DNA from 4 places in the Streptomyces sp. NPDC059852 genome. Region 2 is predicted to be linked to each of the others. Evidence: riboswitches for the same ligand, from Rfam matches in the RefSeq annotation. Region 2 holds a riboswitch; each other region holds the start of a gene.

Region 1 (7,395 bases), on a different contig from region 2:
GCTCGTCGGCGGCCAGGACGGACTCGGCGATGGACACCATCGGGGTGATGCCGGAGCCCGCCGCGATCAGCACGTGGTGGCCGGGGGTCGACAGGTCGGGGGTGAAGGCGCCGGTGGGGGCCATCACCTCCACGACGTCGCCGGGCCGCACATCGTGGACCAGCCAGGACGAGAACAGCCCGCCGGGCACGACCCGGACGCCGATGCGCGGCCGGGCGCCCACGGGCGAGCAGATCGAGTACGACCGCCGCTCGTCGCGGCCCTCGATCTCGCGCCGCAGCGTCAGCGACTGCCCGGGGGCGAACGCGAACTCCTCGGCCAGCTCGTCCGGGATGTCGAAGCCGACGGCGACCGCGTCCGAGCACAGCGGCCGCACGGAGGCGACCCGCAGCCGGTGGAAGGCCGGACGGCGGCGGACGCGCGGGCGGGGCGCGGCGGCCGTCTGTGCTTCCCTGAGGCCTTCCATCAGATCTCCTTGACGTACTCGAACGGCTCTTTGCAGGCGCGGCAGCGCCACAGCGCCTTGCAGGACGTGGCGGCGAACCGGGAGGTCTCCTCGGTGTCCGCCGAGCCGCAGCGCGGGCAGGCCACGGCGTGCCGGGTCGGTGACAGCACGAGGGCGACGGGGCCGCCGCGCGGCGCGGGGCCGGGCGGGGCGATGCCGTGCTCGGCGAGCTTGGCGCGGCCGGCCGGGGTGATCCAGTCGCTGCTCCACGGCGGGTCGAGCACGGTGCGGATCTCCACGCGCGGGTACCCCGCCGCCCGCAGGCGCGCCGCGACGTCCGCCCGCATCTCGGCCATCGCCGGGCAGCCCGAGTAGGTCGGGGTCAGGCTCGCCACGACCGTGCCGTCCTCGGTCGTCTCGACGTCCCGCAGGACGCCCAGGTCGGCGAGGGTGAGCATGGGCAGCTCGGGGTCCGGCACCTGGGCGGCGATGTGCCGGGCGCGCCGGGCGTCGAGCAGGGTCGTCACCATGTCGCCTCCGGGTGCGCGCGGGCGACGCCCTGCAGCTCGGCGAGGAGCGGGGCGAGGTGCTCGGTGTGCTCGCCCTCGCGTCCGCAGCCGGGCAGCGGGCGGTACACGGGCATGGGCAGTCCGGCCGCGTCGGTGACCTGTTTCAGGTCACCGACGACCTCCTGCCGTACGTCGAACGCGGTGAACAGCTCGCCCAGGTAGGGCGCCACCTGTTCCTGCGCGCGGCGCATCCGGCGGTGGGACTCCTCGGTGCCGTCGCCCAGGCGGACCGCCCACTCGGCGGCGTACTGCCGGTGGTAGCGCAGCTCCTTGGCGCCCTTCGCGGCGATCGCCGAGAGCACCGGGTCGGGGTGGGACGCCAGCCGCTCGAACTGCGCGAGCCGCCAGCTGGACAGCACCAGCAGCCGCACGATGCTGAACGCGAAGTCGCCGTTGGGCAGTTCGGCGAGGCGGACGTTGCGGAAGTCGGCGGCGTCGCGGAAGTAGGCGTACGCGTCCTCGTCGCGTCCGGTGCCGTCGGTCTGGCCGGCGCGGGAGTACAGCAGCCGGGCCTGGCCGAGCAGGTCGAGGCCGATGTTGGCGAGCGCGACCTCCTCCTCCAGCTCGGGCGCGCGGGTGACCCACTCCCCCAGGCGCTGCGCCGAGACGAGCGCGTCGTCGCCGAGCGCGACGCACAGGGCGGCCAGCTCGGCGGCGTCGACGTCGTCCGGGACGGTCGTGTCCACGCCGTGCAGCGGGTCCTCGAAGCCGGTCCCGTAGGCCCAGCGGGTGTCGTCCTCGTGTCCCTCGGCGAGGGTCAGATAGACGTGGTCGTCACTCATGCCCTCTCCTTCAGATGTGGGGGACGTCGTCGGGGATGTCGTAGAAGGTCGGGTGGCGGTAGACCTTGTCGGCGCTGGGCGCGAAGAACGGGTCCTTCTCGTCGCGGGTGGAGGCGGCGATGTGCTCGGAGCGCACGACCCAGATGCTGACGCCCTCGTTGCGCCGGGTGTAGAGGTCCCTGGCGTGGGTCAGGGCCATCCGGTCGTCGGCGGCGTGCAGCGAGCCGACGTGGACGTGGTTCAGCCCGCGCTTGCCCCGGACGAACACCTCGTACAGCGGCCAGTCCTGCTTTCCGGTGCTCATGCCACCGCTCCCTTCTCCGCGCGGGCGGCCTGCTTGGCCGCGTGGGCGGTGGCCGCCTCCCGCACCCAGGCGCCCTCTTCATGGGCGCTCCTGCGTCGTTCCATCCGCTGTGCGTTGCACGGGCCGTCCCCCTTGATGACCCGCATCAGCTCGTCCCAGTCGGGCGTGCCGAAGTCGTGACGGCCGCGCTCGGCGTTCCAGCGCAGCTCGGGGTCGGGCAGGGTGACGCCGAGCTTCTCGGCCTGCGGGACCGTCATGTCGACGAAGCGCTGGCGCAGCTCGTCGTTGCTGTGCCGCTTGATCTTCCAGGCCATCGAGCGGGCGGAGTTGGGCGAGGAGTCGTCGGGCGGGCCGAACATCATCAGGGAGGGCCACCACCAGCGGTTCACGGCGTCCTGGACCATCTCCCGCTGGGCCTCGGTGCCACGCATCATCGTCATCAGCAGCTCGTAGCCCTGCCGCTGGTGGAACGACTCCTCCTTGCAGATCCGCACCATCGCGCGCGCGTACGGCCCGTAGGAGCTGCGGCACAGCGGCACCTGGTTGCAGATCGCGGCGCCGTCCACGAACCAGCCGATCACGCCGACGTCGGCGAAGCTCATCGTGGGGTAGTTGAAGATCGAGGAGTACTTCTGGCGGCCCTCGATGAGCCGGTCGGTCAGATCGGCGCGGTCGGCGCCCAGGGTCTCGGCGGCCGAGTACAGGTACAGGCCGTGACCGGCCTCGTCCTGCACCTTCGCGAAGAGGATCGCCTTGCGGCGCAGCGAGGGCGCCTTGGTGATCCACTCCCCCTCCGGCTGCATGCCGATGATCTCGGAGTGGGCGTGCTGCGCGATCTGCCGGATCAGTGTGTTGCGGTAGCCGTCCGGCATCCAGTCCCGCGGCTCGATGCGCTGGTCGCGCGCGATCGTCGCGTCGAAGTGCCCCTCAAGCGGCCCTTGTGGGGGCGCCTCGGTGGAGTGTGAGGTCGTCATCGCTCCCGCTTCCCAACCGACCATTCGTTCGGTACCAGTGTGGCGTGTTTCGTCGAGCGGAGCAAGACCTTTGCGGGGCGCCCGCGCGGCTACCGTCCGTGGTCGCGCGGGCGCGCCGTGCCGCAGTGCGGCCTCACCGCGACCGGCAGCGTCGAAGGTCACAAAAACGTATCGGACATTTCACACGTCAATCTTCACTGCAGGCACACAAGTTGGCTAAGTTACTGGCTCAGGACGCGCGTTGAACTCCGGCGAACCCCGCCGGGACGAGCGCCCTCCGCCGAGTCGGCGTGCCCTGCGGGGCCGCGGAGCCGGGGACCCAACCGAACCATGGGGTGAATCGACCTGAGGCCGTGACGGGCCGGGTCGTAGGGCACACCTTCCGACGCGAACGCCCGAACCCGTCAGCTAACTCGGTAGGCGGAGTACGGAAGGAGCACGTCGCCCATGGCGCCGGAACGCACCGGTATGCGCAACTCCGCGCTCGCCTCGGCAGCAGCCCTCACCTCGGTGGCCCTCCTCGGCCAGTCGGCCGGTGCCGCCCAGGCGGACGAGGGACCGAGCCGCGAGGAGGTCAGCCGGCGGGTCAGCTCGCTGTACGACCGGGCCGAGACCGACACCGGGACCTTCAACGCCACCCGCGCCTCGTCGACGGGACCGCGCAATCGTGCGGGCGCCCCGGCGGCCTCGGGGCGTGACGGCGGCCGGGGCTCGGCCGCGCTCGACGAGGTGGCCCGGCAGTGGTTCGACGTCGCCCGGTCCAAGCTGGGCCCGACGGTTCCGGCCGTGCTGCCGAAGGACCGGGCACCGGAGCGGTCCGCCCCGGCCCGGTCCGCACGCCCGTCGGGCGGTGACGGGGCACGGGAGATATCCGGCCGCACCGCCCTGGAGCTGCCCGCCGGATCGGGCGCGCCCCTCGCCGAGTTGCCCGCCGGGACCGCTCGCCCTGCGGCCGTGGGTGAGCTCACCGCGGGTCCTGTCGCGGCGCTGCCCGCGGCTGCCACGCCGGCCCTGGAGTCCGGGGGCGCCCTCGCGCTGCCGGCCCCGGCCACCGCGCAGCCGGAGGCGGACCAGCGGTCCACGCTGCGCGCCGGCAAGGAGCGCAGCCAGCGCAAGCTGGCGCAGGCGCGCGAGCTGCTGACCGCTCGCGCCGGGCGCACCACCCCGGCGCTGGAGGCCCCCGCGGCCGCCCCGGCGCCGTTCCCGCCCGCGGCGCAGAGCCGGTGGGACGCCCTGGAGGCGCAGAGCCCTGCCGACATGACGACGGTTCCTCCGGGGACGACGGCTCCCGCGGACGCCTCGTTCGTGTCGGGTGCGCAGTTGAATGCCCCTCAGGCTCTCGCCGCGCCGGACGCCGGGTTCGCCGCGCCGGACGCCGGGTTCGCCCCGGCTGTCCAGACGGGGAGCTTCCCCGCCGTCGGGCAGACGGGGAGCTTCCCCATGGTCGACCAGACAGGGAGTTTTCCCGCCGTCGCACAGACCGGCAGCTTCCCGATGGTCGACCAGACCGGGAGCTTCCCCGTGGTCGACCAGACCGGGAGCTTCCCCCTGGTCGACCAGACCGGCGGCTTCCCTCTGGTCGACCAGACCGGTGGCTTCCCGGCCGTCACGCAGAGTGGGAGCTACCCGGCGGCGGCCGCGACCGGGGCCTACCCCGCCGCCGCTCCGGCCCCTGCCGCGCCCATGCCGGCACCGCAGGACAGCCGGGCGCTGAGGGCGCTGGAGTTCGCGCGGGCGCAGATCGGCAAGCCGTGTGTCTGGGGTACGACCGGACCGAACACCTTCGACGGCCCCGGACTCACCCAGGCCGCCTGGAAGGCCGCCGGTATCGCGCTCCCCCGTACCGCCCAGGAGCAGGCCACCGCCGGGCAGGGCGTCGCCCTGACCCACCTGGAGCCCGGCGACCTGGTCCTGTACCACGCGGGGCACGTCGGCATCTACTCCGGCAACGGCATGATGATCCACGCCCCGGGCCCCGGCACCGTCATCCGCGAGGAGTCCGTCCAGTACGCCGGAGAGGCCGCGATCCACAGCGCGATCCGCCCCGCCTGAGGCGGCGTCACCCCGGCGCCGTACGACGACCGCCCCGCCTCCACCGGGTGGGGCGGAGCGGGGCTGATCCGTCGGGGACGCCTTCGGCGGTCGTGGAAGAGGTCAGTGGCGGCCTTCCGGGCCGCGCCGGTCGGGCCGGCGCTGCAGGGCCAGCCAGTCGGCGATCGCGGCCGCGATCGGCTGCCCGGTCTCCAGCTCGACGAAGCCGAACTGGCCCCCCTGGTTGCACTCCAGGAACCACCAGATGCCGTCCTCGTCCTCCGCGAAGTCGAAGGCGGCGTACGCCAGTCCGGCCAGCGTGACGTACTCGTGCACCGACTTGCCGATGCGGTCCGGCACCGGGACCGGCTCCCAGGGGTGCCCGGTGTCGCCGTACCGTCCGTCGATCTGGTCGGGCTCGGCGGTCTTGCGCGCGGCGAACAACCTGCTGCCGACGCAGGTCAGCCGGATGTCCGCCTGCTTGGGGACGTACCGCTGAAGCAGGGCCGGCCCGGCCGCGACGGCGGAGAAGTCCGCGTCGGGGCCGATCAGGGTGGTGGGCAGCGCCAGGGGCGGCTCACCGGGCGGCGGTCCGGACGCCGACTTCACCACGACCTCCTTGTGCTGCTCGACGAAGGCCCGCGCCAGCCGCGGGGCCGTCGTGAACACCGTGGGCGGCACGGCGAATCCGCTGAGGTGGCCGAGCCGCAGCTGCCAGGGCTTGAGCCGGGCCTGGTCGGCGTTGCGGGGATGGTTCATCCACCGGGCGGCGGCCGAGTGCAGCATGCCGTACAGGGCCTGCCGGGTCTCGGCGGTCAGCCAGGGAGACGGATCCGGCGCGTGGGCGGCCGGCTCGCCGGGCCTGCGCACCCAGATCGAGCGCAGTCCCCCCATCGACAGCACGTGCCCGTTGACCGACAGATGCCCGTCGAAGTCACCGTGGGCGTAGTCCGCGGCCAGCACGGCCTTGCCGGGCAGGTCGGCGGGGTCCAGCCGCAGCACGGGCGTCCCCGTCGCGTGCAGTTCGTTCACCACCATGTCGGCGGTCACGTCCTCCTCGGACGTGAGGATCAGTACCGTCATGCGCCGGCCGGTTCGTCAGTCGTCGAAGTGGGTGGCGGAACCGGCCGTGGACGTCGTCGTGCCGGCGGCGAGCAGGAGGTCCGGGTCGCTGACGGCCGGGCGCCCGTCGGGCAGCATGTTCAACTGCCGGGCCGGGTCGAAGTGGTACGGCGTCAGCGCCTGGGCGGCGCCTCTGGGGAACGCGTAGTTCAGGGTGAAAGGTCGCATCGAAACCTCCGCGGTCGCGTGATGCCTGCGCTACCGTCCCTTACGCGCCTGTTGTGTAATGCATTCACTACGTGCTGCCACATGGGGGTGAACGTCGTCACATCCAACGGGGAGATGTGGACGCCCTGTTGAGGGCCTTCGCGGGGCGGTCTATGCCGGGGGCACGCCGCCGCCCTGGAGGCGTTCGAGGTCCGAGGGGCGCACCTGGATCACGATCAGGGCGATGACCGCGGCGATCGCGGTGAAGATCGCGGCCGTGACGAAGGCGGCGGAGACCCCTGCGGTGAGGATCTCGTCGGCGAACGGCGCCGGGAGCTGCCCGGTGCGCTGGAAGCGCAGGCGCTCCAGCGGGGTGGCCTGGGACAGGAAGGCCGGTATCTGTTTGTCGGCCTCGTTGTTGCTGGCCGTCCCGTACATGGTGACCAGGATGGACAGGCCCAGCGAGCCGCCGACCTGCTGGGTGGCGTTGAGGAGCCCGGAGGCGGCCCCGGTCTCCGCCGGCGTCACGTTGGACAGCGCCATCAGCGTCAGGGACACGAACTCCATGCCCATACCGAGGCTGAACACGAGCATCGGCCCGAGGATGCTGCCCAGATAGGTCGAGTTCACGTCGGTCAGGGTCAGCCAGGCCAGTCCGGCGGCGGCGAGGATCGCGCCGGTCACCATGAACGGTTTGGGACCGTACTTGGGCAGGAGCTGGGAGGCGAGCCCGGCGCCGATCGCGATGACGGCACTCACCGGCAGGAAGGCCAACCCGGCCTGGAGCGGGCTGAAGTCGAGCACGTTCTGCACGAACAGCGTCAGGAAGAAGAACATCCCGAAGATCGCGGCGGCGAGGCTCAGCATGATGCCGTAGGTGCCCGCGCGGTTGCGGTCGGCGAACATGTGCAGGGGTGTGATCGGCTGTCTGGAACGCTGCTCGACCAGGACGAACAGCAGCAGGAAGACGACGGCCGCCCCGAACGCGCCGAGCGTGAGCGCGTCCCGCCAGCCGTCCTGC
Region 2 (7,395 bases):
GCAGACACGGCCCCCGCGCCTTCCGGCTACGGGGGCCGTCTTCCAAGACACCCCCTAGAGCTTCTCCACCGGCGCGTACCGCAGCAACAGCCGCTTCGGCTTGGTGTCGCCGAAGTCGATCGTCGCCTCGGCGTTCGCGCCCGTGCCCTTCACGGCCATCACGGTGCCGAGGCCGAACTGGTCGTGGGTGACCCGGTCCCCGACCGCCAGCTGCGGGATCGGCTTCTCCGAGGTGCGCCGCGTGGCGAAGCCGGACGCGCCCGACGCCGAGGAGCGCGAACGGGACGAGGACAGCGACGCCGCCACACCGGAGGCGGGACCGGACGACAGGGGCGAACTCCCGCCCTTGCGCTTCCAGTCCACGTGCGCGGGCGGGATCTCCTCCAGGAACCGGGAGGGTGGGTTGTACGACGGCTGCCCCCAGGCGCTGCGCATCGCCGAGCGCGTCAGGTACAGCCGCTCCCGCGCACGCGTGATGCCGACGTACGCGAGCCGCCGCTCCTCCTCCAGCTCCTTGGCCTGGCCGAGGGCGCGCATGTGCGGGAAGACGCCGTCCTCCATGCCGGTGAGGAAGACGACCGGGAACTCCAGGCCCTTGGCGGTGTGGAGGGTCATCAGGGTGATGACCCCGGAGCCGTCCTCCTCCTCGTCCGGGATCTGGTCGGAGTCGGCGACGAGCGCGACCCGCTCCAGGAAGGCGGCGAGCCCGCCGGACTCCTCGCCCTCGGCCGCCTCCTGCTCGAACTCCAGGGCGACAGCCGCGAGTTCCTGGAGGTTCTCGATGCGGGTCTCGTCCTGCGGGTCGGTGGAGGACTGCAACTCGGCGAGGTAGCCGGTCCGTTCCAGCACGGCCTCCAGGACCGTCGCGGGGCCCGCGCCGGACTCGACGATCGTGCGGAGCTCCTCCATCAGCGCGTTGAACCGCTTCACGGCGTTCGTCGACCGCGCGGCCATACCGTACGCCTCGTCGACGCGCCGCAGGGCCTGCGGGAAGCTGATCTTCTCCCGCTGCGACAGGGCGTCGATCATGGCCTCGGCGCGCTCGCCGATGCCGCGCTTGGGGACGTTCAGGATGCGGCGCAGCGGGACGGAGTCCTCGGGGTTGGCCAGGACCCGCAGGTAGGCCAGGACGTCCCGGACCTCCTTGCGCTCGTAGAAGCGCACACCGCCGACGACCTTGTAGGGCAGCCCGACGCGGATGAAGACTTCCTCGAAGACACGGGACTGGGCGTTCGTCCGGTAGAAGACGGCCACGTCGCCGGCCTTCGCCTCCCCGGCGTCGGTCAGACGGTCTATCTCGTCGGCGACGAACTGCGCCTCGTCGTGCTCGGTGTCCGCGACGTAGCCGGTGATGCGCGCGCCGGCGCCCGCGTTGGTCCACAGGTTCTTGGGCCGGCGGGACTCGTTGCGCTCGATGACGGCGTTGGCGGCGCTGAGGATGGTCTGCGTGGAGCGGTAGTTCTGCTCCAGCAGGATCGTCGTCGCGTCCGGGTAGTCCTCCTCGAACTGGAGGATGTTGCGGATGGTGGCGCCCCGGAAGGCGTAGATCGACTGGTCGGCGTCACCCACCACGCACAGCTCGGCGGGCGGGACCTCGGCCTCGGGCGGTACGTCTACGGGGTGCTCGGAGGTGCCGACCAGCTCGCGGACCAGGGCGTACTGCGCGTGGTTGGTGTCCTGGTACTCGTCCACCAGCACATGCCGGAACCGGCGGCGGTAGTGCTCCGCGACGTCGGGGAAGGCGCGCAGCAGATTGACCGTCGTCATGATCAGGTCGTCGAAGTCGAGGGCGTTGGCCTCCCGCAGCCGCGACTGGTAGAGCGCGTACGCCTGGGCGAGGGTCTTCTCGAAGCCGTCGGTGGCCTGGGCGGCGAAGTCCTCCTCGTCGATCAGCTCGTTCTTCAGGTTGCTGATCTTGGCGCTGAACGACTTGGGCGGGAACCGCTTCGGGTCGAGGTCGAGGTCCCGGCACACGAGCGCCATCAGGCGCTTGCTGTCGGCGGCGTCGTAGATCGAGAACGACGAGGTGAACCCGAGCTTCTTGCTCTCGCGGCGCAGGATGCGGACGCAGGCGCTGTGGAAGGTCATCACCCACATCGCGTTCGCGCGCGGTCCGACGAGCTGCTCGACGCGCTCCTTCATCTCGCCGGCGGCCTTGTTGGTGAAGGTGATCGCCAGGATCTGGCCGGGGTGCACGTTCCGCTCGCCGAGCAGGTAGGCGATGCGGTGCGTGAGGACACGCGTCTTGCCGGATCCGGCTCCGGCCACGATGAGCAGCGGGGTGCCGGAGTGGACGACGGCCGCACGCTGGTTCTCGTTGAGCCCCTCCAGCAGCGCGGCGGCGTCGAGGGCCGGGCGCGGGGCGCCGTCGCGGTAGTAGGCGTCGCGGTCCGGGGGCACGTCGAACTTCCCGCCGAACAGATCGTCCGGAAGCGACTCCGGAGTGTGATCGTCCTCGGGCGGTGGCGGGGGCTCTTCCCCGTGGGCCCGTGGGGCCTGGAGGTCCGCCAGGAAGCTGTCGTCAAAGAGGCTGCTCATCGCTCTCCGAGTCTAGGCGGCCCCACCGACAACCGGCCGCCGCCTCGAGAACATCACACCGCCCGGTCCGGCACCCCGACCGCCCGGTCACCGTACGAAGTCACCCCATCACGTCACACACCGGTCGGATGAAGCGCGTGATCCTTGCCTGAAAAGGACAGACAACACCAACCGCACCGGAACGGCATCAGTCACCCGCCCGCTCCCCCTCCACCCGCTCCCCTGACCGAAGGTCACGAAAATGTATCGGGCATATCGCACATCAACCTTCACAGCGGCCACACCAGTTGGCTACCGTGCCGGGCAGGCCGTACGACCCCCACCGGCGAACGACGCCGGGCCGCACGGCCTCCGCCGAGTCCGGTGCGTCCGGAGCCGGGGACCCACCGAACTTGGGGTGAATCGGCCCGACCTCCCGTCCTGGGAGCGGCCGTAGGGCAACCCTTCCGAACCACCCGCCCGAACCCGACAGCTAACTCGGCAGGCGGAGCGTGGAAGGAGTCGCCTCCCTTGGCGTCGCACCGCAAGTCGCGTCCCTCCGGCACGCGCGTGGCAGGCATACGGACCCCCGCGCTGGCCACCGCGGCCCTCACCTCCGTGGCCCTGCTGTCCCAGACGGCCCAGGCGAGCCCGTCCGCCGACGACCGCCCGAGCCTCGAAGAGGTCGAGAAGAAGGTCGACGACCTCTACCGCCAGGCGGAGTCCGCCACCGAGAAGTACAACGCGGCCAAGGAGAAGACGACCAAGCAGCGCAAGCGCGTCGACACCCTCCTCGACGACGTCGCGCGGCGCACGCAGAAGCTCAACGACGCGCGCGAGGAGCTGGGCCGCAACGCCGCCGCCCAGTACCGCACGGGCGCCGCCGCCCCGGACACCACGACGTTCCTCCTCGCGGACACCCCCCAGGACTACTTCGACCAGTCCCAGCTGATGAACCGTATGACGGGACGTCAGAAGCAGTCCGTGGACGAGTACTTCACCGAGCAGTCCGCGACGATGAAGAAGCGGCAGGAGGCCACGCGGAGCCTCGAGACGCTCACCGCGTCGCAGAAGAACCTGCGGACCGCCAAGGCGACCGTCCAGAAGAAGCTCGCGGACGCGCGTCAACTGCTCTCCGAGCTGACCGCGCAGGAGAAGGCCCGCCTCGCCGCGATCGAGAAGCGCAAGCAGGAAGAGGCCGACCGCAAGGCCGAGGAGCTGGCCCGGCAGCAGAAGGCGGAGGCCGAGCGCGAGCGCGAGGCGGCCGCACAGCGGCAGGAACAGGGCGGGCAGGAGCAGGGCGGCACCGCCCCGGACGGGTCGTACGCCACGAAGGCCGAGAAGGCGCTGACCTTCGCCCGCACCCAGATCGGCAAGCCGTACGTCTGGGGCGCCACCGGCCCCGACTCCTACGACTGCTCCGGCCTCACCCAGGCCGCCTGGAAGGCCGCCGGCGTCGACATCCCGCGCGTCACCTACGACCAGGTCGAGGCGGGCACGACGGTCCCCGTGTCCAGTGCCCAGCCCGGCGACCTGGTCTTCTTCTACGACGACGTCACGCACGTGGGCCTCTACATCGGCAACGGCATGATGATCCACGCGCCGAAGCCCGGCGCGTACGTCCGCGAGGAGTCGATCTACTACGACGGCGAGTCGGCGATCCACAGCGTGGTCCGCCCGGCGTGACGAACGGCGGGAACGGACGGACCCCACCGGCCTGAGGGTGGACGGCGACAGCGACGCGGGACGGTGCACCTCCTCCACGAGGAGCCCGTCGCCGAACTCGCCGAGGCGTTCACTCGCCGGACGGGCCGTCGATTCACCCACCCCCCGCGCGCGCCTCCACCCGCACGCCGGTGCCGTGCTCCTTAGCATCGGCCCATGCCCGCCGCCACACCCGCGTCCGCGTCCCCCCTGCCCGTCCGGTGGGCGCGCCGTCCCCCCGCCGCCGGGGCCTCGGTCATGGCCACCGGCATCCTCTCGGTGGCCCTGCACCAGACGGGCCACACGATCCTGTCCCGGATCGCCCTCGTCCTGGCGTGTGTCGCCTGGCTCGCGCTCGCCTGCGACTTCGTCGCCCGGCTCCTGTGGCACCGGTCCGCGTGGGTGAGGGCGGCGGTCACCCCGGCCTCGCTCTGCGCCGTCGCCGCGACCGCGGTCCTGGGCACCCGCTTCGCCGCGGCCGGCCGGCAGACTCTCGCCGAGGCGCTGCTGGCCCTCGCCTTCGTGCTCTGGCCGGGCCTGCTGTACGTCGTCGTACGCCACTGGCGGCCGGGGATGCCCGGGTCCGTCTTCCTCGGCTGCGTGGCCACGCAGGGGCTGGCCGTCCTCGCGGCCACGCTGGCCGCCACGGCGGAGGCGGCCTGGCTCGCGCACGCGGCCCTGGTGCTGTTCTGGCTCGGCCTGCTCCTGTACGCCGTGGCCCTGACCCGCTTCGACCGCCGGGAGGTCGTCCGGGGGCACGGCGACCACTGGGTGGCGGGCGGCGCGCTCGCCATCTCGGCGCTGGCCGGCGCCCGGCTCCTCGCGGCCGACGGGCCCGTCCCGTTCCTGTGGAACGACGACGACTTCGACGCGCTGCGCACGGTGACCTACGCCCTCGTCGCCCTGGACCTGGCCTGGTACGTCGTCCTGCTGGTCGCCGAGATCGCCCGGCCGAGGACGCGTTACGACGTGCGCCGCTGGTCGACCGTCTTCCCGCTGGGCATGTCGGCGGCGGCGACGCTCTCGGTCTCCTCCACCCTGGACGTCCCGTGGCTGGAGGTCGCCGGCGAGGTCCTGCTGTGGATCGCGGTGGCGGTGTGGCTGGCGGTCGCCGCGGGCGCCGTACGCCACCACCTCGCGGCCGGTCCCCGGGCCGGTGTCACGTCCAGAGCACGGCGATGAAGACGTTGGCCAGGGTCAGCAGACCCACCAGGCCGAACAGCTTCGCGTCCACCTTCTCCTCGTCCCGCTTCACGTAGACGAGTCCGAGGATCACGACGAGCAGCGCCAGCTTCACACCGATCTTGACGTTGTTCACCGACTGGTCGTCCGCCTGGTTCAGGCCGACCAGGATCACCCCGGTGACCAGCATGGTCAGCGCGCCGTGCAGCATCCCCGGCACGAACCGCGCGGTGCCCCGGCCCATCGCCTTCATCTGGGTGAGGAAACCGCCGAGCAGCGCGGCGATCCCGACGATGTGCAGGCCCACGAAGAGGTGGATGAGTACGTCCATGGGGCCGGAGCCTAACGACCGGCCCGCCCGGTGCCGTCACCGGGTGCGCGACCGATCCGGGCCCGGCCGCGGGGGTGGGCGATCCCGGCCGCGCGGGTGCGCGGGCCCCGGCCGTCGGTGCATATATGCGCCTCATAGCACCCCGCTCCGCCCCTCGCCCGCCGAACCCGTACATCGGTCACCACACAGCGTGAACAAGACGCCGTCTCTTCGGCGTCCCGCTCACTTACGGTCACGCCCGGTCCTCTCCCGGCACTTCCGCACAACGCGTTACCGACTCGACACACAGCGGTTTAGCGTCCTCCCCCAGGTGACCGGCTCCCCACCGCCGCCCGGGCCAGGGGCGGCCGTCGGTCACCACCGCCGAGAAAAGGTCCGGCGGCGGTCCGCTCCCCCTGTGCGGGTCGCCGCCGGACGAGCGAGTCCCCCCGTACGGAAGGACGTGCAGTCCACGTGGCAGCGCACCGGAAACCCCGCTCGAGAACGACCGCAGGCGGCGCGGCCCGCACGGCGCGGACGGCCTGGACGATCGCGCTGGCGGGCGCGGCGACGGCCACGGGGTTCGACGGGACCGGGCACGCGGAGCCTCAGCTGACCCCGGCGCAGGTCAAGGCGAAGGTGGACAAGCTGTACCAGGAGGCGGAGGTCGCCACCGAGAAGTACAACGGAGCGCAGGAGAAGGCCGAGGCGGCCCGCAAGCGGATCCGCACCCTGCAGGACGAGGCCGCGCGCAAGACGCAGAAGCTCAACGCGGCCCGGGAGGCCCTGGGTTCGATGGCGGCGGCCCAGTACCGCGACGGCGGCGTGGACCCGGCGTTCCAGCTCGCCCTCTCCTCCGACCCGGACCGCTATCTCGACGGCGCGGAGTTCGCCGAGCGCGCCGGCCACCGGCAGGCGGCGTCCGTCGCCGAGGTCCGGCGGGAGCTGCGTGAGATCGAGCAATTGCGCGGCGCCGCACGCGTCGAGCTGAAGTCGCTGACGTCACGCCAGGCGGAGCTGCGGCGGCACAAGAAGACGATCACCGGGAAGCTGGACGGGGCCCGCGCGCAGCTGGCGCGGCTGTCCGGCGGTGAACGCGCCCTGGATGGGCGGGCCGACCGCTCCGCCTCCGGAGACCGCACCGCCCTCGCCGCCCCCGGGTCGGCGGCGGCGCAGGCCCCCAACGCACGGGCCGCGGCGGCCGTGTCGTACGCCTACACCAAGCTCGGCAGCCCCTATGTGTGGGGGGCGACCGGTCCGAACGCCTTCGACTGCTCGGGCCTGACGCAGGCCGCCTATCGCGCGGCCGGTGTCTCCCTGCCCCGGACGACCTACAGCCAGATCGGCGCGGGCCGCAGGGTCTCCCGCTCCGAACTGCTCCCTGGGGACCTGGTGTTCTTCTACTCCGGCATCAGCCACGTCGGCCTCTACATCGGCAACGGGCAGATGATCCACGCCCCCAACCCGTCCGCGCCGGTGCGGGTGGCCCCGGTCGACGAGATGCCGTTCGCGGGGGCCACCCGCGTGGCGTGAGGACGGGGCCGGGGTCAGACCAGCCGCCGGGCCGTCGCCCAGCGGGTCAGCTCGTGCCGGTTGGACAGTTGGAGCTTGCGCAGCACCGCCGAGACATGGGACTCGACCGTCTTCACCGAGATGAACAGCTGCTTCGCTATCTCCTTGTA
Region 3 (7,395 bases), on a different contig from region 2:
CAGCCGCCTGGGCCCCGCGAACGGGAACGGCGAGCAGCGCTCGCCCCACACGGGGTCGAACAGCACGCGGTGCCCGTCGATCTCGGCGAGGATGCTGGAGTGCCCCATCCAGGTCAGGCGCAGTCCCGTGGCGGGGGGCTTGGCGAGGTCGGCGTAGGTGGTGGGGTGCACCGGCACGGTGCCGTTGGGTGTGCGCAGCGGCCGGGTGTCCTTGTCGAAGAAGACCTTCGCGAACTCCAGCATCGAGCCGGAGGGTCTGGTCCGGGCCGTCCCGCCGGGGTTCTGGAACACGCCGTCGCGGAAGTGCGGCGATCTGCGGATGCGCGCCATGCGCTCACCGCCGGGGTCCACGCCGAAGGCCGTGGGCCGCAGGACGCTCAGCCCGGCGCTCGGGAATCGGGAACCGGCCACGGTACCTCCAGGTGGAGTCGGTGAGGCTTCCATTATGGGCGGCCATGCCGACGGTCCCCCGCGATCACGGCTGACAGCCCCTGTCCTCCCGAACGCCGGGTCGGCGGCGTTCGTTCCCGGGGTCCGGCGGCGAAACGCACCGCATGCGTTGACATGTCCTTGCCTTCGTCGTGATACTGACCCGTCGTTCAGGAGCTATGCGGCTCTCCCGGCCGCCCGGGCGCCTCCGTCATCTCGCGGACGACCGCGCAGACCGCCGCCGATCCCGGAGTTCGCATGACCTCGCCCTTCCTGTCCCTCACCTGGACCGACCACGTCACGGGCCGCCAGGGCTTCCTGGTGGTGGACCGGCTGGTGCGGGGCGTTTCCAGCGGCGGACTGCGGATGCGGCCGGGCTGCACGCTGGAGGAGATCGCCGGGCTGGCCGCGGGCATGACCCTCAAGGAGGCCCTGCACTACGACCCGGACGCCCGGTACGTCCCGCTGGGCGGCGCCAAGGGCGGCATCGACTGCGATCCCCGCGACCCGCAGGCGTACGGGCTGCTGGTGCGCTACCTGCGCGCGATGCGGCCGTACGTCGAGACGCTGTGGACCACGGGCGAGGACCTGGGGCTCAGCCAGGACGTCGTCGACCGGGCGGCCCGGGAGGCGGGGCTGGTGTCGTCCGTGCAGGCGGTGTACCCGCTGCTGGACGACGAGGCCGCCGCCCGCCGCCGGCTGGCCGAGGCGTTCGCGGTGGACGTCGACGGCATCGGGCTCGACGAGCTGGTGGGCGGCTGCGGCGTGGCCGAGTCGGTGCTCACCGCGCTGGACCGGGCCGGGGTGCCGCGCTGGCGGACCCGGGTCGCCCTGCAGGGCCTGGGCACGATGGGCGGGGCCACCGCGCGGTTCCTCGCGCGCGCGGGGCTGACCGTGGTGGCCGTCGCCGACATCAAGGGGACCGTCGCCAACCCGGCCGGGCTGGACGTGGAGGCGCTGCTGGCGGCGCGGGACGGCCACGGCACGGTGGACCGCGCGGCGTTGCGCCCCGGCGACCGTGAACTGCCGGGCGACGCCTGGCTGTCGACCGAGGCGGAGGTCCTGGTGCCGGCGGCGGTGTCGTACGCGGTGGACACCGCCAACCAGGACCGGATCAGCGCCCGCTGGATCGCCGAGGCGGCGAACATGCCCGTGCGTCCGGAGGCGGAGCTGCTGCTGACCGCGCGGGGGGTCACCGTGCTGCCGGACGTCGTCGTCAACTCGGCCACCAACGCCTGGTGGTGGTGGACGCTGTTCGGGGACATCGGCCCGGACGCCGACGAGGCGTTCGCCCACACGCGGCGTGCGATGCGGGCGCTGACCGACCGCACGCTGGCCCGCGCGGAGGCCGACGGCACGACACCGCGGGCCGCCGCGCACGCCCTCGCGGCCGACCGGCTCCCCGTGATCACCGAACGGTTCGGCTGGCACCGCTGACGGGGAGCCGCGTCCCCGGGCGGCCGCGCCGAGGACGGGGCGGCCCGAGCCGTAGGGTGACGGCGTGGCGAGGGCGAGAGTGCGGTTGAGCGTGGCGGAGCGGCGGGCGGACCTGCTGCGGGCCGCCGTGGAGCAGATAGAGGCGCGGGGTGTGGCGGCGGTCAGGATCGCCGACGTCGCCTCGGCGCTCGGGGTGAGCAACGCGCTGGTGCTCTACCACTTCGACACCAAGGAGAAGCTGGTCGCGGCCGCGTTCGCGCACGCAGCCGAGGGCGACCTGACGCGGCTGCGCGGGATTCTGGGCCGCCGGACGACGGCGGTACGGCGGCTGCGAGCGGCCGTGCGCTGGTACGCGCCGACCGGTCACGCCAAGGGCTGGCGGCTGTGGATCGAGGGCTGGGCGGCCGCGTTGCGCGAACCGGCCCTGCGGGAGGTCACGCGCGAGCTCGACCGGCAGTGGAAGAGCGCCCTCGCCGGGGTCCTCGAGGAGGGCGTGGCCGCGGGCGAGTTCAGCTGCCCGGACCCGGCGGCCGCCGCGCTGCGCCTGACCGCCCTCCTCGACGGTCTCGCCGTCCAGCTGACGTCGTATCCCGGGTCGCTGTCCCGCGCGCGGGCCCAGGAGTGGGTGGACGAGGCGCTGGCCCGGGAGCTGGGCCTGGAGCGGACGGCGTTGACCGCCTCGGCACGGTGAGCGGCCGCCCGCGACCGGAACGGTCCCGGGCGGCCCCGCCGTCCCCCGGCCGGGCCGCCGGGCTCAGGCCACCGACTCGATGCGCATCTTGATGTCGTACGCCGAGAGCGCGCCCTTGGCGATCACATGGTCGCCCGACGACTCCCCGCGCAGGCGCCGCCCGATCCACGGGACCAGGTACTCGCGCGCCCACTGGACGTCGTCGCGCCGGATCTCCAGCGTCCCGCGGGGCGGGAGCGGCGGCCAGGGCTGGTCCGGGTCGGCCGGGACCTCAAGGCCGAGGACCTGGCCCGCGCGCAGCGCCACGCGCGTGTGCCCCTCGGGAGAGAGGTGGAGCCGGTCGCTGTCCCAGGCCCGACGGTCCTGGACGGTCTTCAGGGACCACAGGTCGAGCACCGGGCAGCCGTAGCGGTCGGCGATGGCGCGGACGTGCCCGTTGTAGGTGGCGATCTTGCCGCGCAGGTGCTTCAGCACGGGCACGCCACGGGTGTCGAAGCCCGTCGTCACCATGACCGTGCCCGCCGCCGAGGCGAGCCGGGCGACGGCCCGTTCGAACCGTTCGGCCACCTCGTCGGGGTCGGTGCCGGGCCGCAGGATGTCGTTGCCACCCGCGCAGAACGACACCAGGTCCGGGGCGAGTTCGACGACCTTGGGGACCTGTTCCGCCACGATCTGGTCGAGCAGTCTGCCGCGCACGGCGAGGTTCGTGTACCGGAAGTCGCCCTCGGGACGCCGGTCGGCCAGAAGGACCGCGAACCGGTCGGCCCAGCCGACGAACGCCCCGTCGGGGCCGGGGTCGCCGACGCCCTCGGTGAAGCTGTCCCCCACCGCGACGTACGACCCGATCACTCTTCTGCTGTCACTCTTCGAATCGTCTGCCACGTCGGGACATGATTCACCTTCCGATGTGACCTACGCGACCGTAGGAAAGGGTTGACGAGCGGTGAGATAAGCCACTGCCAAAGCCTTCACCAAACCCGGAATACCGCTCCTCGCGGGGGCGTTGACCGCCGAAACGCCGCGCGTGGAGCTCAGGACACACCGAAGGCCGGACCCGGGGATCAGGGTCCGGCCTTCGGCTGCGTGTCAGGCAGGTGGTGCGCATGCGTGTCAGGGAGGTGCGCGCCGTGCGGTGGGGCGGTCAGCCGATGGCGACGCCCTTGGAGCGGAGGTAGGCCACCGGGTCCACGTCCGAGCCGTAGTCGGGCGTCGTGCGGATCTCGAAGTGCAGGTGCGGGCCGGTGACGTTGCCGGTCGCGCCGGAGAGGCCGATCTGCTGGCCCGCGGTCACCGTCTGGCCGCTGGAGACGGACAGCGAGGACAGGTGGGCGTACTGGGCGTAGTAGCCGTCGGCGAGCCGGATGACGACCTGGTTGCCGTAGGCGCCGCCCCAGCCGGCGGAGACGACGGTGCCGGCGCCGACCGCCTTCAGGGGGGTGCCGGTGGCGGCGGAGAAGTCCACGCCGGTGTGGTAGCCGCTGGACCACATGCTGCCCGCCACCTTGTACGAGGTGCCGACGGCGGCGGTGGACACCGGGGCGGTGAAGCCGTTGACGGTGCTCGTCGCGTCCGCGCTCTGGGCGGCCGTCGCGGCCTTCTTCGGCGCGGCGGGCTTCGCGGACGGCTTGGACGGCGCGGTGGACGGAGCCGACGCCTTGGGCGCGGCGGTCGCGGCCTTCTTGCCGATCGAGAGCTTCAGACCCGGGTGGATGAGCGACGGGTCGGCGCCGACGGCCTGGCGGTTGTCGGCGTACAGCTTCTTCCAGCCGCCGCGGACGTCCTGCTCGTCGGCGATCTTCGCCAGGTAGTCGCCGCGCTTCACCTCGTAGGTGCGCGTCTGGGTGGAGGTCTTCTGCGCCGGGGCCTTCTCGGCGGCGGCCTGGACGGACTGGACCGTCTTGTCCGGGGCGGACTGGCCGGTCGCGGCGTGGGCGCCGGTGGCCCCGATCAGCGGCAGCGCGAGAGCGGCGCCACCGGTTCCGGCGACGGCGATCGTGCGGGTGAGACGCAGGGACTTGGGACGGCGATGCTTACCCTTCGCGGGCATGGCGAATTCCTCTCCGGCGCCTGCGAGGTGAGCTGTCGGGTGCGGGCTGGAGATGCCCGGCCGCGTCGGGACGCGACTTGACCCCGAGCCTGTTCCGGGACCGGAACAGGCGACGTACCTGTGGGTCCCCCGCTCCTGCCGTGTACGGGTGAGTGTGCGCGGATTCCGGTCGGCGGCAGGATTCGGCGTCCGTCCGGATTGGTGGCGAACGTAAGCGAGAAGGACGCATGGGAACAAGTGAGGGGTTCCGCCCGAATGCGTTCGGCTTGATCCCTTACGGGATTCACCGGTCACCCTGCGTGCATTTCGAAGGGGCCGCCATCCTCGAATCCCCATGAAAGGAAGGCCGATTACGTGAACATGACGGGCGACGCACCGTCACCGGTATGACGCTCCTCACGTGACGCTGCTCCAGCTTTCCTTATTACGGAGCGAGTTGGAGTGAAGGCATCAATTCGGACAGAAAGCCCAGATGTGACGCGGGCGATTTTCCGGCATGGGCAATACCGACATACGACTACTTCGTCCGTTTCAGGCTATTACTCCCGAGCTGTCGCCTGTGGACAAGTGATTGGCGCAGACAGCCATGTCGTATCGTCGGAGGCGCACCTCGCCGGCCTCACCGCCGAGCCGCGCCGGCGGGGCCGACCGGGAGGAGCCCCCGTGACGCAGCAGATCCCGTCGACCGAGCCCGAGCTGGCCGGTGTGCGCAACTTCCGCGACGTGGGCGGCCTGCCCACCGTGGACGGACGACGGGTGCGGCACGGCGTGCTGTTCCGCAGCGGCCACCTCGCCCACGCCACCGCCGAGGACGCCGCCTTCCTCGGCTCGCTGGGACTGCACACGATCTTCGACTTCCGCAACGCGGCGGACCAGAGGCTGGAGGGCCCGGACGTCGAGCTGCCGGGCGTCCGCAATGTGAACCTGCCGCTGTCCGACCCGGCGGACGGCGCGGAGTTCTGGAAGATGGTCCGCGACGGCGATCTCGACCAGCTGCGGGAGATCCTGGCGGACGGCAAGGGCGCGGCCCGGATGATCGCCTCCTACCGCTCCATCGTCACGGAGCGCACCGGTGAGCACGCCCAGGTGCTGCGCTCCCTGGTGGAGGACAGCGTTCCGGCGCTGATGCACTGCGCGGCCGGCAAGGACCGCGCCGGCCTGTCGATCGCGGTGACCCTGCTCGCCGTCGGCGTCGAGCGGGAGGCGATCGTCGCCGACTACCTGAAGTCCAACGAGAAGCACCGCCGCTACAAGGTGCGGCGCGGCAGCGACGCCCCCTCGGCCTACTCGCCGGAGGTCATGGAGCTGCTGAGCCCCCTCTTCGACGCGCGCGCGGAGTATCTGCAGGCCGCCTTCGACACGATCGACGAGACCTGGGGCGACGTCGACACCTACCTGGAGCAGGGCCTGCGGCTCACCCCCGAGGCGCGGGAGCGTCTGCGGGGGCGGCTGCTCGACTGAGGGCGCGGGGCGCGCCTACTTCCCGCCGCCGGCCTCGAAGAGGAAGTAGATGAAGGCGGCGAAGACGTGCCCCACCGCGATGTAGATGATGAGGCGCACCCACAGGGCGCGGGGGAACTTCTCCTCCATGTCGGTCATGGCGTCACTCCAGGGGTGGGGCCCAGGCACAGGGTGGCCGTGGGGCTCTGCAACAGGGTGTGGACGAACAGGAGCTCGACACCGCCGTCGTCCTCGGCGGCGAGCCGGTGCGGGGTCAGCGAGTCGAAGTGCGCGCTGTCCCCGGGGGCGAGCCGGTGCGTGGTGTCCCCGAGGCGCAGCCGCAGCCGTCCCTTGAGGACGTGGAGCCACTCCTCGCCGGGGTGCACGCGCACGATGTCTCCCTGCGAGCCGTACGGCACATGGACGCGGAGGGCCTGCATCCCGCGGCCGGAGACTCCGGCCTGCCAGTACGTCCAGCCGCCGGCGGCGGTGGGTTCCATGTCGGCGGCGCGTACGACGGCATCCCGGTCCGGGACCCTCTCGCCGAGCAGCTCGCCGACCGTCGTACCGTAGACGCGGGCGAGTGCCAGCAGCATCGGCAGCGACGGCTGCCGCTGGCCGGTCTCCAGCCGGGAGAGATGGGCGGCCGACAGCCCGGCGGCGCGGGCGGCGCCCTCCAGGGTGAGGGCCGCCCGGCGGCGCAGGGCCCGCAGTTGCGGCGCGACGGCCGGCAGGGACTCGGCCGGCCCGGCCGCCCCGTCACCGGGCGGGTTCTCGGGAGAGCTCATGCTCCCATTCAGCCGCAGGCTTGCCTCCGGGGCAAATTTATTGCCTCAGAGGCAAAGCCGGTGCGGAGCCGCACTCACCTGTTGGCGACCGCCTGCTTGATCAGCGTCTTGCCGAAGTCCCACATGAGACCTCCGCCGCTGTGGGCGTCGTCCATGACGTCCGTGAAGGCGTCGACGAACCGGTCCACCTCGCGTTCGCCGATGATCAGCGGCGGGATCAGCTTGATGACCTCCAGGTGGTCCCCGGAGACCTGGGTGAGGATGCGGTGCCGGCGCAGCAGCGGCACGACCACCATCTGGGCGAACAGGCCCTTGCGCGCGGTCTGGAGCATCGTCCAGCGGCTGCGCAGTCTGAGCGAGTCGGGGCGGCCGAACTCGATGCCGATCATCAGGCCGCGTCCGCGCACGTCGGCGAGCAGTTCGTACTTGTCGGTGAGGGCGGCCAGCCTCGACTTCAGCAGCTCGCCGGTGGCCCGGACGCCCGCGACGATCTGCTCGTCCTCCATGACGGACAGCACAGCCAGCCCGGCCGCCATGGCCTGCGCGTTGGAGCCGAAGCTCGC
Region 4 (7,395 bases), on a different contig from region 2:
CAAGCCGCGCGCGGTCATCCTGACCCCGACCCGTGAGCTCGCCATGCAGGTGGCGGACGCCCTCCAGCCCTACGGCGACGTCCTCGGCCTGAAGATGAAGGTCGTCTGCGGCGGTACGTCCATGGGCAACCAGATCTACGCCCTGGAGCGTGGCGTCGACGTCCTCGTCGCCACCCCGGGCCGGCTGCGCGACATCATCAACCGCGGCGCCTGCTCCCTGGAGAACGTCGAGGTCGCCGTCCTCGACGAGGCCGACCAGATGTCCGACCTGGGCTTCCTGCCCGAGGTCACCGAGCTGCTCGACCAGGTCCCGGCGGGCGGCCAGCGGATGCTGTTCTCCGCCACGATGGAGAACGAGATCTCCACGCTGGTCAAGCGCTACCTGAGCAACCCGGTCACGCACGAGGTCGACAGCGCCCAGGGCAACGTCACGACCATGTCGCACCACATCCTGATCGTGAAGCCCAAGGACAAGGCGCCGGTCACGGCCGCGATCGCCTCCCGCAAGGGCCGCACGATCATCTTCGTGCGCACCCAGCTGGGCGCCGACCGTATCGCCGAGCAGCTGCGCGACGCGGGTGTGAAGGCCGACGCGCTGCACGGCGGCATGACCCAGGGCGCCCGGACCCGGACGCTGGCCGACTTCAAGGACGGCTACGTCAACGCGCTCGTCGCCACCGACGTCGCCGCGCGCGGCATCCACGTCGACGGCATCGACCTGGTGCTGAACGTCGACCCGGCCGGCGACCACAAGGACTACCTGCACCGCGCGGGCCGTACCGCGCGTGCCGGCCGTACCGGCACGGTCGTCTCCCTCTCCCTGCCGCACCAGCGGCGTCAGATCTTCCGTCTGATGGAGGACGCGGGCGTGGACGCCTCGCGCCACATCATCCAGGGCGGTGCCGCCTTCGACCCGGAGGTCGCCGAGATCACCGGCGCCCGGTCGATGACCGAGGTCCAGGCGGAGTCGGCGGGCAACGCCGCGCAGCAGGCCGAGCGTGAGGTCGCCCAGCTCACCAAGCAGCTGGAGCGCGCCCAGCGCCGTGCCGCGGAGCTGCGCGAGGAGGCCGACCGTCTGGTCGCCCGGGTCGCCCGTGAGCGCGGGGACGACCCGGAGGCCGCGGTGGCCGAGGCGCAGGCGGCGGCGGTCGAGGCCGTCGAGGTGTCGGTGCCCGAGCAGCCGGCCGCGCAGGACGTGGACCGGGCCGAGCGCGCGGAGGCCCCGGCGCCGTACGAGCGCCGTGACCGTGGCGGGTTCAACCGCGACCGGGAGCGGTCCTTCGACCGTGACCGGGGCGGGCGTTCCTTCGAGCGCCGCGACGACCGCGGTGGCTTCAACCGTGACCGGGACCGCGACCGTGGCTTCGAGCGCCGTGACGACCGTGGCGGTTTCCGTCGCGACGACCGCGGTGACCGGGGTGGCGACCGCCCGTTCAACCGTGACCGCCGTGACGACCGCGGTGGCCGTTCGTTCGAGCGCCGTGACGACCGCGGCGGCGACCGTGGCGGTTTCCGTCGCGACGACCGGGGCGACCGGGGTGGCGACCGCCCGTTCAACCGTGACCGCCGTGACGACCGCGGTGGCCGTTCGTTCGAGCGCCGTGACGACCGCGGCGGCTTCCGCCGTGACGACCGCGGTGCCGGCCGTTCCTTCGAGCGCCGTGACGAGCGCGGTGGCCACCGGGGCAGCGACCGCCCGTTCAACCGTGACCGCCGTGACGACCGTCCGGGCTTCCGCTCCGGCGGCCACGAGCGTCCCTACGGCCGTCGTGACGACCACCGGGGCACCGGCTCCTCCTTCGGGCGCCGTGACGACAAGCCGCGCTGGAAGCGCAACGGCTGACATCGGCTGATCGCCGAAGGGCCCGTACGACTCATGTCGTGCGGGCCCTTCGGCGTTCCGGAGTACCTGACCGGCGACGGGCACGGAAAGGCCGTAAGGACCTCTTCCGACGTCCCCGCGCACGGGCGTGGGCGCCCCGCCCGACGGGCTCGCCCACCCCGGCGACAGGGCCGTCACCCCGATACCCGATCGGCTCGACGGCCACGTGCGGCTATGCTCGGGGTGGCACCACGCCTGGGCCCTTAGCTCAATTGGCAGAGCAGTGGACTTTTAATCCATTGGTTGTGGGTTCGAGTCCCACAGGGCCTACGGTCACGCGGCGTCCGTGTCGGTTTCGGCCGGCTCGGGCGCCGCGTCGTTCCTCCCGGGGCCCATGCCGCAGGACGGTACAAGTCGCCCACCAGCCACGCGGGTTGAACTCCCGGCCACGAAACGGCCTGGCTCCGGGGCGGGACCGGGATCATCCGCCCGTCCACTTCCGCAGCAGCGCCCGCCGCTCGGACGGCTTCAGGTTCGTGTCGCCGGCCTCTCCGCTCCAGGCCATGAGCGTGCGGGGGGACTCGGCGCCCTCGACGAACCGGGCCAGGAGACGCTGGGAGAGGTCGAACTCCTCCTGCTCGTACGCACCGGCTGCCGACGCGTACACGGTCAACTCCTCGACGCCGGTGACGGTTTCGAGGCGCAGCAGCATCGGTTCCGGCTCGGCGGTGCCGCCCATGGCCGCGGTGAGCACGACCTCCATGGCCAGTGTCAGGCGCCGGCGGGAGGCGCTGCGCACGAGGGCGCCCTCGACGGTGGCCGAGCGCAGTTGCTCCCAGGCCCATGTCCGGTGGACCCCGGCGCCGTCCGCCTCCACGCCCTTCTCGGTCAGCCGGGCACCGAGGCCGTCGGTGCCCGGCGGGGCACCCACGTACACCTCGTCGGTGGTGATCCAGAACAGTCCGACCATGGTCACTGGCGACTCCCGTTCGCGTCGTACGTCCTGTGCGGACGATCAGCCTGCATTCTTGGCGGCGGCCGTCCGCGCCGCCGTGACGGCGGACTGTTCCGGCCATCCGGTCCGCCTCCGTCCGGAGGCCGTGACCTGATCGCGGGACCCTGACGGGCCGTTCTGACGTGAAGGGGCCGGGCACCCTTACGCCGGGCTCGCCTCCGCCAGATCCCCCAGCGGCAGCGTGTGCTGGGTCTGGAGGACCTTGGCGCGCAGGTAGCGGACGTTGTCCGGGGTGGCGAAGACGCCGGTGGGGACGCGGTGGTGGACCGTGATGCCGAGGGCGCGCAACTGGTCGGCCTTGTCGGGGTTGTTGGAGAGCAGGTCCAGTTCGCCGATGCCGAGGGCGGTCAGCATCTGGGCGGCCGCCGTGTAGTCGCGGGCGTCCTCGGGCAGGCCCAGCGCGGCGTTGGCGGCGTAGGTGTCGAGGCCCTCGTCCTGGAGGGCGTAGGCGTCCAGCTTGTTGTAGAGGCCGATGCCGCGGCCCTCCTGGCGCAGGTACAGCAGGACGCCGCCGCGCTCGGCGATGCGCTCGACGGCCTCGCGCAGTTGGGGGCCGCAGTCGCAGCGGGCCGAGCCGAAGACGTCGCCGGTCAGGCACTCGGAGTGGAGGCGGACCAGGGGGGTGGTGCCGGGCTCGGGGGTGCCGAGGACGACGGCCACGTGTTCCAGGCCGTCGGTCAGACCGTGGAAGGTGACCAGTTCGGCGTCGGAGGTGTAGCCGTCGGGGAAGCGCAGCGGGACCCGGACACGGGCGCGCTGGGTGGCGGCTGCGAGGGAGTCGGGCATGCGGGTCTCCGGGTTCCGTGCGGCTGTCTGCTTCAGATTTGAAGCAGCTCGGGAGAGTGACCCTACCTCGTGCTTTAACTTTGAAGCAATGACTCCGTGTCACCCGTCCTGGCGGTGTGTGTCACGAACAGTTCTTGGACGCGCGCCGGCGCCACGGCACCTCGTCGCCCGTGGCGTGGCCGCAGTCGCCCTGGAGGCCGGAGCCGATGGCCGTGAAGATGTCCTCCAGCTGTCCGACCTGTTCCGGGGAGAGCCGGTCGAAGATCAGCGACCGTACGGTGTCCACATGTCCGGGGGCGGCCTGCTCCAGGAGCCGCATCCCCTCGTCCGTGAGGGCGGCGACGCTGCCCCGCTTGTCCACGGGGCAGTCCTCGCGCCGCACCAGGCCGTCCTTCTCCAGCCGCGAGACGCCGTACGTCAGCCGGCTGCGGGTGATCTTCAGCCGTTCGGCGAGATCGGTCATGCGCAGCCGGCGTTCCGGGGCGTCGGACAGGGTGGCGAGAATGGAGTAATACAGATGGGGCATGCCGGCCTCCTGCTGGAGCTGCCGGTCCAGCGCGTCCTCCACGAGCGCGACGGCGGCGATGTAGGCGCGCCAGGCGCGCTGCTCCTCGGGGGTGAGCCAGCGAGTCGTCATGTGTCCAGTGTAGGTTTGTTTCAAACTTGAACCAAGCCCTGCCGAAACCAGCCCCGATCCGCCGAGCGGGAGAGCGCGCCGATGCCGTCGTACCCCTACGTCCTGCTGTCCGCCGCCGTCTCCCTCGACGGCTACCTCGACGACACGGGCCCCGACCGGCTGCTGCTGTCCAGCCCGGCCGACTTCGACCGGGTCGACGGGGTGCGGGCCTCCGTGGACGCCATCCTCGTCGGCGCCGGCACCATCCGGGCGGACAACCCCCGGCTGCTCGTGAACTCGGCCGAGCGCCGCGCCGCCCGCACCGCCCAGGGCAAGCCCGCGTACCCGCTGAAGGTCACCGTCAGCGCGTCCGGCGAGCTGGATCCGGCGGCGAACTTCTGGCACACCGGCGGCGAGAAGGTCGTCTACACGACGGAGAAGGGCGCCCGGCGGCTGCGGGAGGACCCCGTCGCCGCCGATGTCGTCGCGCTCGGCGACGACCTGGACTGGCGGGTCCTGCTGACGCATCTGCGCGAGGTGCGTGGCGTCGAGCGGCTGATGGTCGAGGGCGGCGGCACCGTCCACACGCAGCTGCTGCGCCAGGGGCTCGCCGACGAGCTGCAGCTCGTCCTCGCGCCGCTGTTCGTGGGCGACCCCCGGGCGCCCCGGCTCTTCGGGCCCGGCGGATACCAGGAGGGCCGGCTGAGGCTCGTGGAGACCCGGCGCATCGAGGACGTGGTGCTGATGCGCTACGAGCCGACCGCGCCCGGCACGGGTGTCCTCCCGGCCGCCGCCGACCGGCACTGGCTGGCCCTGGCGTGCGACCTGGCCGCCGAGTGCCCGCCCTCGCCCACCGCGTTCAGCGTCGGCGCGGTCGTGGTCGCCGCGGACGGCACCGAGTTGGCGCGGGGCCACTCCCGGGAGGCCGGCGACCCCGTCGTGCACGCCGAGGAGGCGGCCCTCGCCAAGATCGCGCCCGGCGACCCGAGGCTGGCCGGCGCCACGGTCTACAGCAGCCTGGAGCCCTGCACGCACCGCGCCTCCCGGCCGACGCCCTGCGCCCGGCTGATCCTGGCGGCCGGGGTGCGCCGGGTGGTGACGGCCTGGCGCGAGCCGGACACCTTCGTGACGGACGCCGACGGCAGCGGGATGCTCGCCGCCGCGGGCGTGGACGTCCTGGTGCTGCCCGAGTACGCGGCCCGGGCGGCGGCCCCCAACGCCCACCTGGCGCCCTGACACCCGCCCGGCGAGGCCCGCGCGACCGGGGCCTGCGGAAAGGCGTGTGCGGCGGGCCCCGGTGATGGCGTACTATGGACACATCGACGCGGGGTGGAGCAGCTCGGTAGCTCGCTGGGCTCATAACCCAGAGGTCGCAGGTTCAAATCCTGTCCCCGCTACTGAAGGCTCAGGGCCGGAACTCATCAGTTCCGGCCCTGAGTGTTTTCCGGCCCCCGTCAGGCTCGCGGGACGCCTTCACCGGTTCTCACGGTACGTGATCGCGCGAACCCCCTCCGCATAACAACTGACACACTGTCAGCAATCGTGAGGGTGTCTCGTGGGCGTCAACTCGCCCGATTTGGACCGCTCATGGCCCGTAAGTCCCGGCGGAAATCGTTAATGATCAAGGGGAACGGCTTGGAATCCGTACCCCGCGTCTATTAACGTTCGATAACGCAGCGCGGTCGTCCCAGCCGTCACAAGAGGCGGCTCCGTGCGCACGCGCCGAATCCTGCCAAGGAACCGGGGAACCACCACCTTGGGGTGAATCGCGCGGATACCACCGTGACATCACGGTACGTATACGCGCGTAGGAGACCTTCCTGCTCCGAACCCGTCAGCTAACCCGGTAGGCGAGAAGGAAGGAAAGGAGTACGCCCACGTGGCGTCGAACCGTCCTGCCCCGCATGCCTCGTTCGTACCCGGTCAGCGCACCGCCGACACCTTCGGCTACGACCGCACCGACGACGGCCCCTTCGAGGAGTGGAACCCCACCGCGGACTCCCTCCGTCCCGTCCGAGGCAGGCACCGCGTCTCCAAGCAGCGCGGCGGGGGACTCGCCCGCAGCTCCACGGTTCTCGGCGTCGGCGTCATAGCGGCCGTCGGCGCGGGCGGCATGGCCACCGCGCAGAGCGGCAAGCCGCCGGTCGCCATCACCCTGCCCGACCTGCCCCTGATCTCCGGCGACGACTCCGCCGCGGACGACACCGCCACCGCCCTCAGCACCATGGGCGAGACCGGCCAGGAGACCCCGCAGAGCGGCTCCGACGCCGGTGAGGCGCTGCGCAGCCGGATCATCGCCCAGGCCGAGTTCCAGCAGGACCAGGTCGACAGCAAGGCCGCCGAGGCCGCCGTCGCCGCCGCCGAGAAGGAGGTCGCCGAGGCGGCCGCCAAGGCGGAGAAGGAGGCCAAGGAGAAGGCCGCCGAGGCGAAGGCCGCCGCCGAGGAGGAGGCCCGCAAGAAGGCCGAGGCCGAGCGCCTCGCCGAGCTGGCCAAGCAGTACACGCTGCCGACCTCCTCGTACACCCTGACCTCCACCTTCGGTGAGGCCGGCGCCTACTGGTCGTCCGGGCACCACACGGGCCTCGACTTCGCCGCGCCGACCGGCACCCTGATCAAGGCCGTCCACTCCGGCACGATCACCTTCGCCGGCTGGGACGGCTCCTACGGCTACAAGACCGAGCTGACCCTGGACGACGGCACCGAGATCTGGTTCGCCCACCAGTCCTCGATCAGCGTCAGCGTCGGCCAGAAGGTCAACACCGGTGACGTCATCGGCCGTGTCGGCGCCACGGGCAACGTGACCGGCGCCCATCTGCACCTCGAGGTGCACCCCGACGGCAGCGCGAGCGGCATCGACCCGCTGGCCTGGCTGCGCGGCAAGGGCCTCACCCCCTGAGCACCCTCCCCACCTGATCCCCGGCGGTCCTGACGACGACCCCCCGACGTCAGGGCTGCCGGTCCTCGGTGCGCCGGCCCGCCCCCTTCACAGGGAATTCATCCCGGGAGCGGAATCGGCGGTACCGCCACCGTCGTTGTTCCCTTGCATGACCGCACTGCGCACACTCGGCTCCTCCGACCTCGAGGTCTCCCCGCTCTGCCTCGGCGGCAACGTCTTCGGGTGGACCGCCGACGAGGCCCACTCCTTCGCCGTCCTCG

Evidence for each region. Region 2 has a riboswitch for cyclic di-AMP ahead of ACFV46_RS02860 (NlpC/P60 family protein). Riboswitches for the same ligand answer to the same signal wherever they lie in the genome.
Region 1: it holds a riboswitch for cyclic di-AMP, as region 2 does, so the genes downstream of both, ACFV46_RS08520 (C40 family peptidase) here and ACFV46_RS02860 (NlpC/P60 family protein) in region 2, are expected to answer to the same signal.
Region 3: it holds a riboswitch for cyclic di-AMP, as region 2 does, so the genes downstream of both, ACFV46_RS14760 (peptidoglycan DD-metalloendopeptidase family protein) here and ACFV46_RS02860 (NlpC/P60 family protein) in region 2, are expected to answer to the same signal.
Region 4: it holds a riboswitch for cyclic di-AMP, as region 2 does, so the genes downstream of both, ACFV46_RS31865 (M23 family metallopeptidase) here and ACFV46_RS02860 (NlpC/P60 family protein) in region 2, are expected to answer to the same signal.

Annotation. Positions count from the first base shown of each region.
Region 1 covers NZ_JBHWJK010000005.1:115,155-122,549, forward strand. Annotated here, with positions in the region: gene paaE (1,2-phenylacetyl-CoA epoxidase subunit PaaE) at 1-466, opposite strand, end outside; gene paaD (1,2-phenylacetyl-CoA epoxidase subunit PaaD) at 466-975, opposite strand; gene paaC (1,2-phenylacetyl-CoA epoxidase subunit PaaC) at 969-1,796, opposite strand; gene paaB (1,2-phenylacetyl-CoA epoxidase subunit PaaB) at 1,807-2,100, opposite strand; gene paaA (1,2-phenylacetyl-CoA epoxidase subunit PaaA) at 2,097-3,074, opposite strand; cyclic di-AMP (ydaO/yuaA leader) riboswitch at 3,343-3,513, shown strand; gene ACFV46_RS08520 (C40 family peptidase) at 3,522-5,126, shown strand; gene tgmB (ATP-grasp ribosomal peptide maturase) at 5,229-6,188, opposite strand; gene tgmA (putative ATP-grasp-modified RiPP) at 6,204-6,395, opposite strand; gene ACFV46_RS08535 (MFS transporter) at 6,546-7,395, opposite strand, start outside.
Region 2 covers NZ_JBHWJK010000002.1:118,132-125,526, forward strand. Annotated here, with positions in the region: gene pcrA (DNA helicase PcrA) at 55-2,538, opposite strand; cyclic di-AMP (ydaO/yuaA leader) riboswitch at 2,881-3,041, shown strand; gene ACFV46_RS02860 (NlpC/P60 family protein) at 3,049-4,203, shown strand; gene ACFV46_RS02865 (tellurite resistance/C4-dicarboxylate transporter family protein) at 4,399-5,403, shown strand; gene ACFV46_RS02870 (hypothetical protein) at 5,381-5,734, opposite strand; gene ACFV46_RS02875 (NlpC/P60 family protein) at 6,188-7,246, shown strand; gene ACFV46_RS02880 (response regulator transcription factor) at 7,261-7,395, opposite strand, start outside.
Region 3 covers NZ_JBHWJK010000009.1:196,929-204,323, reverse strand. Annotated here, with positions in the region: gene ACFV46_RS14780 (MBL fold metallo-hydrolase) at 1-411, opposite strand, end outside; gene ACFV46_RS14775 (Glu/Leu/Phe/Val dehydrogenase dimerization domain-containing protein) at 688-1,866, shown strand; gene ACFV46_RS14770 (TetR/AcrR family transcriptional regulator) at 1,958-2,557, shown strand; gene ACFV46_RS14765 (SGNH/GDSL hydrolase family protein) at 2,621-3,406, opposite strand; gene ACFV46_RS14760 (peptidoglycan DD-metalloendopeptidase family protein) at 3,699-4,604, opposite strand; cyclic di-AMP (ydaO/yuaA leader) riboswitch at 4,609-4,802, opposite strand; gene ACFV46_RS14755 (tyrosine-protein phosphatase) at 5,268-6,065, shown strand; gene ACFV46_RS14750 (DUF6126 family protein) at 6,081-6,203, opposite strand; gene ACFV46_RS14745 (helix-turn-helix domain-containing protein) at 6,200-6,832, opposite strand; gene ACFV46_RS14740 (aspartate aminotransferase family protein) at 6,907-7,395, opposite strand, start outside.
Region 4 covers NZ_JBHWJK010000038.1:34,063-41,457, forward strand. Annotated here, with positions in the region: gene ACFV46_RS31830 (DEAD/DEAH box helicase) at 1-1,843, shown strand, start outside; tRNA gene ACFV46_RS31835 (tRNA-Lys) at 2,080-2,152, shown strand; gene ACFV46_RS31840 (hypothetical protein) at 2,304-2,798, opposite strand; gene ribA (GTP cyclohydrolase II) at 2,979-3,623, opposite strand; gene ACFV46_RS31850 (MarR family transcriptional regulator) at 3,745-4,260, opposite strand; gene ACFV46_RS31855 (dihydrofolate reductase family protein) at 4,342-5,475, shown strand; tRNA gene ACFV46_RS31860 (tRNA-Met) at 5,563-5,636, shown strand; cyclic di-AMP (ydaO/yuaA leader) riboswitch at 5,950-6,107, shown strand; gene ACFV46_RS31865 (M23 family metallopeptidase) at 6,119-7,135, shown strand; gene ACFV46_RS31870 (aldo/keto reductase) at 7,284-7,395, shown strand, end outside.